One region of the Vibrio sp. 2132-1 genome, then DNA from elsewhere that is predicted to be linked to it. Evidence: predicted binding sites of a transcription regulator. Region 1 holds the regulator's gene; the other holds the start of a gene.
The links. The regulator CRP, encoded in region 1, controls carbon source genes, mostly activating them, when cyclic AMP is high. The targets are predictions, from matches to a motif close to TGTGANNNNNNTCACA.

Region 2: a site for CRP is predicted at 2,597-2,612, ahead of recB (exodeoxyribonuclease V subunit beta). Genes of this name have one in related genera too.

The regions. Positions count from the first base shown of each region.
Region 1 covers NZ_JAWPON010000027.1:15,059-19,277, forward strand. Annotated here, with positions in the region: gene R8N47_RS21890 (hydrolase) at 1-605, shown strand, start outside; gene R8N47_RS21895 (YheU family protein) at 639-851, shown strand; gene R8N47_RS21900 (phosphoribulokinase) at 977-1,846, shown strand; gene crp (cAMP-activated global transcriptional regulator CRP) at 2,087-2,719, shown strand; gene R8N47_RS21910 (DUF1338 domain-containing protein) at 2,856-3,647, opposite strand; gene astD (succinylglutamate-semialdehyde dehydrogenase) at 3,896-4,219, opposite strand, start outside.
Region 2 covers NZ_JAWPON010000002.1:273,584-277,802, reverse strand. Annotated here, with positions in the region: gene recB (exodeoxyribonuclease V subunit beta) at 1-2,478, opposite strand, end outside; gene recC (exodeoxyribonuclease V subunit gamma) at 2,805-4,219, opposite strand, start outside.

The DNA of each region.
Region 1 (4,219 bases):
AAGTTGCAGTTGGTATTTCTCTTGGCGGTAACATGTTGGCGAATTATTTAGCCCAATATAAAGACCACCCTATTTTGAATGCAGCGACTATTATCTCAGCGCCTTTAGACCTAGCGGCGTGTGCAAACCGTATAGAACAAGGCTTTTCAAAAGTGTATCGCCGTTATCTGCTTTCTTCACTGAAACGTAACGCGTTACAAAAGCATCATCTACTGCATGGCGAGCTTGCGCTGTCCTACAACTCAATAAAACGTGTCACACGATTGTATGAATTCGATGATTTGATTACCGCACCATTGCATGGCTTCAAAGACGCACAAGATTATTACGACCAATGCTCTGGCTTAAGTAAACTACAGCAAATCACGCTACCCACACTGATCATCCATGCCAAAGACGATCCGTTCATGACCGACGATGTGATCCCGAAGTTTGTTCTGCCAGATAACATTGATTACCGTCTCTTTGAACACGGTGGCCATGTTGGCTTCCTGACAGGAACGGCGTTAAAACCTAAGTTTTGGTTGGAGGAAGCGCTGCCCGCGTATTACGAAAGTATCGCCGCAGATTACCTTTCTGCTGTATCCAAGCAACGAACGCAGTAAACTAGCCGCTCATCATAAAAGTTAGAGGTATTTATGATCATTCCATGGCAAGACATTGCGCCGGAAACATTGGAAAACTTAATTCGTGAATTCGTCTTACGCGAAGGAACGGATTACGGAACCGTCGAGGTTTCTTTGCAAGACAAAATTGATCAAGTCAAAGCTCAATTGGAAAAAGGTGAAGCGGTTATCGTGTTCTCTGAGCTACACGAAACCGTCGATATTCAACATAAAACAAAATTTTAGACCCTTCACATTTTACCGTATCCCACTCGATGACAAGGTATTGTTACGTGCTATAGTGGGATATCGACCGTGCAGTAGTAACTCTACTGCACATTACAGGTAAGTAATTTTCGACAAGGTTTGTCATGTCAGCTAAACACCCAATTATTGCGGTTACTGGTTCGTCCGGTGCCGGCACGACCACTACATCTGAAGCCTTCCGTAAAATGTTCAATATGATGAACGTTAAACCCGCATGGGTTGAAGGCGATAGCTTCCATCGCTTTACTCGCCCAGAGATGGACATCGAAATCCGCAAAGCCCGCGAGCAAGGTCGACACATTAGCTACTTTGGCCCACAAGCTAATGACTTCCCGGGATTAGAAGAGTTTTTCCGTAAGTTCGGGCATGACGGCACTGGCAGCGTGCGCCGTTATCTGCACACGTTTGACGAAGCGGTTCCCTACAATCAAATGCCAGGCACGTTTACACCGTGGCAAGACTTACCCGAAAACAGCGACGTGCTGTTTTATGAAGGGTTACATGGTGGCGTGGTCGATGGCGATGTTAATGTTGCTCAACATGTGGATTTCTTAATTGGCATGGTGCCGATTGTGAACTTAGAGTGGATCCAAAAATTCGTACGTGACACTCGCGATCGCGGCCATTCGCGTGAAGCGGTAATGGACTCAATCGTGCGATCCATGGACGATTACCTCAACTATATCACTCCGCAGTTTTCTCGTACTCACATCAACTTCCAGCGCGTACCGACCGTTGATACTTCCAACCCACTTAATGCAAAAGGCATCCCTAGTTTGGATGAGAGTTTTGTGGTGATTCGCCTACGCGGTATCAAGAATGTCGACTTCCCATATCTGCTGGCCATGATTGATGGCTCATTCATGTCACGCCACAACACGATTGTCGTACCCGGCGGTAAGATGAGCTTTGCAATGGAGCTCATAGTTCGGCCTATCCTACAACAGCTCATCGAAACAGGGAAAATTGGCTAAAAACCTGCCTGCGAAGATGTTTACTTTTCATACCGTGATCATGTGCACAGTTTTGCTTACAAAATCTCAATCATGGCACGATTAAAATCAAGAAATCGTTTTCGAAAAAGGATACTATTTCTTACCGAAACACAAGAGAGCTTGCAGCATATAAAAAGTGCTCTTATTCTAGTAGGCCTAATTCAGGCTTAGCTAAAATATGGATAGCGCAAGCGTACCCTGCAGAGGAAGTGAGATATTATGGTTCTAGGTAAACCTCAAACCGACCCAACATTAGAGTGGTTTCTTTCACACTGTCATATTCATAAGTACCCTTCAAAGAGCACGCTAATTCACGCGGGCGAAAAGGCAGAAACTTTGTACTACATCGTTAAAGGTTCTGTTGCGGTTCTTATCAAAGACGAAGAAGGTAAGGAGATGATCCTTTCTTACCTAAACCAAGGAGACTTTATTGGTGAACTTGGTCTATTCGAGGAAGACCAAGAGCGCACAGCTTGGGTTCGTGCTAAATCTCCTTGTGAAGTTGCTGAAATTTCTTTCAAGAAGTTCCGTCAGCTTATCCAAGTAAACCCAGACATCCTAATGCGTCTTTCTGCGCAGATGGCTCGTCGTCTTCAAGTAACTAGCCAAAAAGTGGGTGACCTGGCGTTCCTAGACGTAACTGGTCGTATCGCTCAGACGCTTCTGAACCTTGCAAAACAACCAGACGCAATGACTCACCCAGACGGCATGCAAATCAAGATCACTCGTCAAGAAATCGGTCAAATTGTTGGCTGTTCTCGTGAGACAGTAGGTCGTATCTTGAAGATGCTAGAAGAGCAGAACCTAATCTCTGCTCACGGTAAAACCATCGTGGTTTACGGTACTCGTTAATCTCGAACTAGAGTGACACGAACAAAATTATAAAAGCCACCAATGGCAACATTGGTGGCTTTTTATTTACTCATGACCAAATGAGATAGGGTGCAGCGAACACTAATGAGTAAGCTTAACAGGTTAACCCTAAAACTTAGCCATTCGTACTTTCAAAGATTTTGTCAGCTGAAGCGGCCACGAAACCTGGGTACAAATCACCATTTTCCATCGGATAGCGCTTAGCAAATTCATAAAACCCGCCAGGGATAATTTCAGTGCCTTCGCTAAAACGAACCGCTACTTTATCTGCCATGGTCGATGACTGCTCTAGCAACACCTCAGGAGTGCCCTTCACTTCACCACCATTTTCATTAATGGTAAACCCAGCGGTACGCAGATGATCGTTTACCTGCTTCACTTCTTCATATTCATTGAGCTGGTTAACGCTCACCGTGAAGTGGTTTGCTCCGTAACCATGCGCCGCAAGCCAAGATGCGTACTCACTTTCTTTAGCCAACGTTTGGTAATCAGCAAAGCTTAAATCCCACAAGCGTCCACCATGTAAGAATGCGCTATCTTTCAGCTTGTCAGCATCGATTTGTGCCACCAAATTTTTCACAATCTCTTGTAGCTCAGGCGAGCACTCTTCAACTTTTAGCTCACTAATAAATACTTTAGGTTGCTTCGGATCTGGGTGCTCATAGTGCTTAGCAACCAGCTTTTTGCTTTCGAAAATGTAATCACCACACGCCTTGTAACCAATAGCTACAAATGGCTTAGCTAGAGTTTCAATACCAAGAGGCGCGATATTGAAGGTACGTAAAGCTATATGATCATTAATCAGAGGCTCATCTTCTTGAAGCAGCTGATGCACTTTAGCAGCCGAAGGGCAAAGACGTTGAATGTAATCTTGCCATAGCGATTCAAATAACACATCGGGCGTCATAACGACTCCTTGTTACGAGATGTAGAGTTTAAAGGTAAGCGGAAGTTGGCTGCTCGTTCACAACAAAAGTTGTCCAGAATAATGAACGAGCAACCATCAACCTGTGACGGTAAATGCCAGTCAGTCAACACGCTTTTCCGAGTCTTTGCTCACTTTTCGTGTTCTGCCAACGATCACTACAACCCATACCTAAATGATGCGCCGGCAAGGTGAGCCGCAATGCATAGTTGCGACTCTATTATTAAAACTTATAGTGCTACACCTGGACTCAATGTTGCAGGCAAGACAGTTTCTTGACCTTCCATTGATGCCATTGGGTACGCACAGTAATCTGCTGCGTAGTAAGCGCTTGGGCGCAAGTTACCCGACGCCCCCGGACCACCAAATGGCGCATCACCGCTTGCCCCAGTAAGCTGGCGGTTACGGTTCACGATTCCTGCACGAATGTGGTCAACGAAGTATTCCCATTCTTGGTCGTCGGTTGAAACCAAACCAGCAGATAAGCCAAAGCGCGTATCGTTTGCTAGCGCCACGGCTTTGTCTAATCCTTCGTAGCGCACCACTTGCAGAAG
Region 2 (4,219 bases), on a different contig from region 1:
CAAGCGTAAGTCTTCCGCCAAACGCTCTTTATCCGCTTGCTTCATGGACGCATCGTTGCCAGTGATATCCAGTACCGTGCGGTCATTGGCTGCATCGTAATATTTTGCTTCGCTGGCTTCTCGATAGCTGAACACAAACGGCAGAAATACGAGGTCATACTCCAAGCCTTTTGATTTGTGAATAGTTACGATCTGCACTAAGTTACGTTCCGATTCTAAACGTTGGATTTGGTCATCACTGCCACCCAAACCGTTTTCCGCATCACTGATAGACTGAGCGAGCCAACGCAGCAGACCGTGATCGCTGTCCAGTTCATTACTGGCTTGTTGAAGCAGTTCACCGATGTGCATTAAATCGGTAAGCACTCGCTCACCATTTTCACCCTGTGAACTCGCGCCTTCTTCTAGTAATCGCTCGGCAATATGGCGTTTGCTGATCACCGCGCGCAACATCGGCAGCACACCACGTTGAACCCAAAGTTTGCGATATTCTTTGAATTCGTTTACGGCGTTTTCCCACACAATTTCATCGTTATTAAGTGCATCCAAACTTGCTGCATCAAGGGCAAACAGCTCAGAGGCAAGACTTGCACGCAGCGCACGGTCATTTTCTGGCGTCAGCACCGCTTGCAGCAAACGCTGTAAATCCTGCGCCACAGAACTGGTAAACACACTGTCTCGGTTAGACAGGTACACGCTGGCAATGCCTTGGTTTGCCAGGGCTTGTTTGACCATTCGACCTTCACTACCTGTTCGAACCAACACCGCGATATCGCCCGCTTGAACCGCTTTCTGATTTTCGCCATTCACCAGACACGCTTGCCCCTGTTGAGCCTGCGTCAAAATGGTTTGGATTTGGCTTGCGGTCGCCTCTGCCATTCGAGTCAAATACTCGCCTTTTGGTAGCGGTTTATCGTCCGCTTCTTGCAACCAATAAGTCAGCGCTGGTTGCTTTTGGCCACCCATAGTCCAAATGCGTTTTTCGGCATTGGGACTGTACTTAACGGGTAAGAACGGAATATCCGAATCGTAGATAAATGGACTGTCTGGCAAAGCAAATACTTGGTTTACCGCCTGCACCATATCTGCGCTAGAACGCCAGTTGGTTCCTAACGTGTAGTGGGCACTTACTTGGTTACGCGCTTTGATATAAGTGAAAATGTCTGCGCCACGAAAGCCATAAATCGCCTGCTTTGGGTCACCGATCATAAACAAACCGCATTCCGGGTTGTTCAGATAAATACGGCTGAAAATACTGTATTGAAGCGGGTCGGTATCTTGGAACTCGTCAATCATAGCGACAGGATACAAAGTACGAATACGCGCCGCTAAAAGCTCGCTTTCGTCCGTATCGATAGAAGCAGAAAGTTGTGTCAGCAAATCATCGAAAGAGAGCCACTGTTTTTGATTTTTCGCGTTGGCCAGCATCACACGACAATGCTCAACCGCATGAGCAAGCAGTGGCGCTTTTAAGCTGATTGGATTGGCAAGAAATGTTTCAATGGCTTCAAATACCGCATGCTGCGGCGCACTGCCTTTCGGTGTTTTTTCCAACAAGACGTTTTGCGCGAATTTCTCCAGCTTGTCTGGATAATCGTAACCTGTGGTTTCCGTTGCCGCCCAAGCATTCACCGCCTCCAACCACGTCGGCAGAGACTTTTTGGTGTAGCTGCGTTTGTTAATATCTGAATCTGAAATCAGCGTGAAGAAGTCATCTTGGCTTTCTCGCCACTGTGCTTTTAATTCATCAATTTTTTTCAGATTTTCAGTATGAAGATCAGCCAAACTGCCTTTCATTGCAGGAACAGAAAGGATTAACGGCGCACCGGTTAAGTAATTGCTGATGTCAGACAACAACGCAGATGGAGAGCTCCATAGCTGGCGAATTTCCCCAGCCAAGGTAAATGGCAACGGGTAGAAATTGCGGCGCCAGTAATCGGCTACAACTTGCGCTTTTAGGTGACTTTCATCGGTCACAAACTCGTTATTAAATCGGCTGCCAGATTCAAACGCATTTTGCGTTAGCATACGTTGGCAAAAACCGTGAATGGTGTAGACCGCCGCCTCGTCCATCTGACGCTCTGCCTGCAATAAAATTTCTGCGGCTTGCTTGTGATCGTCAAACTCATTAAGCAAAGGTTGGATCACCGGGTCGGAACTCTGTCCACGCGCAAACGCGATTCGCGCATCATGGATTCTTGCCCTGATACGATCGCGCAATTCCACAGTTGCCGCTTCGGTAAAGGTTACAACCAGAATTTGGTCGACCGTAAGCGGTACGCGATGTCGAGTTTCCGCGCTGCCGTGACGAAGCAAAAGGCGCAGATATAAACCTGCAATAGTGAAGGTTTTACCTGTACCTGCTGATGCCTCGATTAACCTCGCACCATGCAGAGGAAACGTCATCGGTTCTAGTGGCGTTGGTTGAGGTTGCTCTGTGCGGTCTAATGTATGTAGAGGACACTCTGCACCTGACATTTGATCCATAACGCTGAATCTCTCCGGATTATTTACTAGGACGTATCACCTAATAAATGTGATCTATAGTTAAAAATTCTATTAATATGTTTAACAAGTTGGATAATTTAGAGCTTTGTGAGATCTTTCTCACGGTTATCCATAAGACGTACCGTTAGTATGCGCCCCACGAGATAAGCCAAACCTTTTGGCGGCACAACTCAAATGAATTAAACAAAAGTATCATGGTCCCTCTGACCTTGTGGCCGTACAGCGAACGCCCTACAAAAAATAATGATTTTCTGGCGGCCACCCTACTCTTCCTTCTCTTTATCCAACTGTCTTTATTACGCTTTTACGTCATCAGCGTCTTGAACCGCTAAGCGCGCACCTTGCAAAACTAATGCTGTCAGCAAACGAACTTCTGAGGCCAACTCATCATTCCAAGCAGGCCAAATTCGAGAGATGTACGCATTATTGCCCTCGCCCGGGCTCATGAAGCCATCATTGAATGCGTCAGCCATTTTCTTCAAAGATTTCTCTTCGTCATCTACCCACTGACCGCGACTAAAGCCCGCTTCAACACAAGCCAACGCCGTTTTCGGGAAATAAGGCAAAGGCTTAGTCATGCCTTCGAAGAATAAGCGAACTAATTCAGTCAGTAGCTGTTTGGCATACTGAGCATCGGCAATTTCTGGGTAGATCAAATGCAGCGCGCCTTCTTTACGATCGTAACCAATGATGTGGGTTTTCTTAGCATGACCCGACGCCGACATGGCAAGGTGATCGATCCACGCAGCAACGTAATCCTGCGAGCGAATCTTACCGCTTCGATAGCGAATCAAACCGGATTGGTAGCATTGAGTTAGCCAACCTGTTAGGCGAACGTTTTTCTCTTCGCCTTCATTTCGCTCAAACAAGGAATCAAACGTCAGGTCGATTTCCAAATCGTCTTGAGGCGCACCAGATAAAAACGCCAGTTTATCCACCAGCTCTTCCGCCTGAACTCGGTTGGTTTCAAATTCGATATCACCAAACGCCCCCACCGGCAGTTTGCCTTGCGCGCGCTGTTGACTCATAAAGTGTTTAAGCACCTCTGTTTTTTTCTCTGGCTGCATCAATGTCGTTTCAAGCAAGATTTCTAACAGCTCATCACGCATTTGATAGCTTTCCAAACCACCTAAAACAAAGGGTTCGTCGTCTTCCATCACCGGTAGCGGCGGTTCAAAGATTACTTTTAAACGACGATTGAAAAAATACTGCACTGGTAAACGCCAGAAACGTTGCAACTCGACTAAGTCGAGCTCAAGCGGGAACGTCGCTCCCAACAGATAGTCGTCTAATGCCCGATTAAAATCACGACGGACATAGCCTTGCGATTGACTGCTTTGAGTCAATGCCGCTGGAATCCACTCTTTCGCGTAGCTGGCGTGCATGCCTTGGAACGCACTTGGGCTAAACGGCACCATGGCGTGGGTATTCACCAACGCATTTAATAAGTTGTCGCCAGACTCATCAACAGGCAACGCTTCATCACCACTTAAACAATAGTTTTGGTGGCAGTATTCCATCAGCTCAGAAACCAGAACCGAAGGCACTCGCTCGGTATTGTCTTGGATTGAACGGCCAACATAACTGATGTAGAGCGTTTGCTGTGCAGACAACATCGCTTCGAGGAATAGATAACGGTCATCATCTCGGCGCGAACGGTCGCCCGGTTTGGTTCTTCCTGTCATCAAGTCAAAGCCTTCTGGCGGCATGG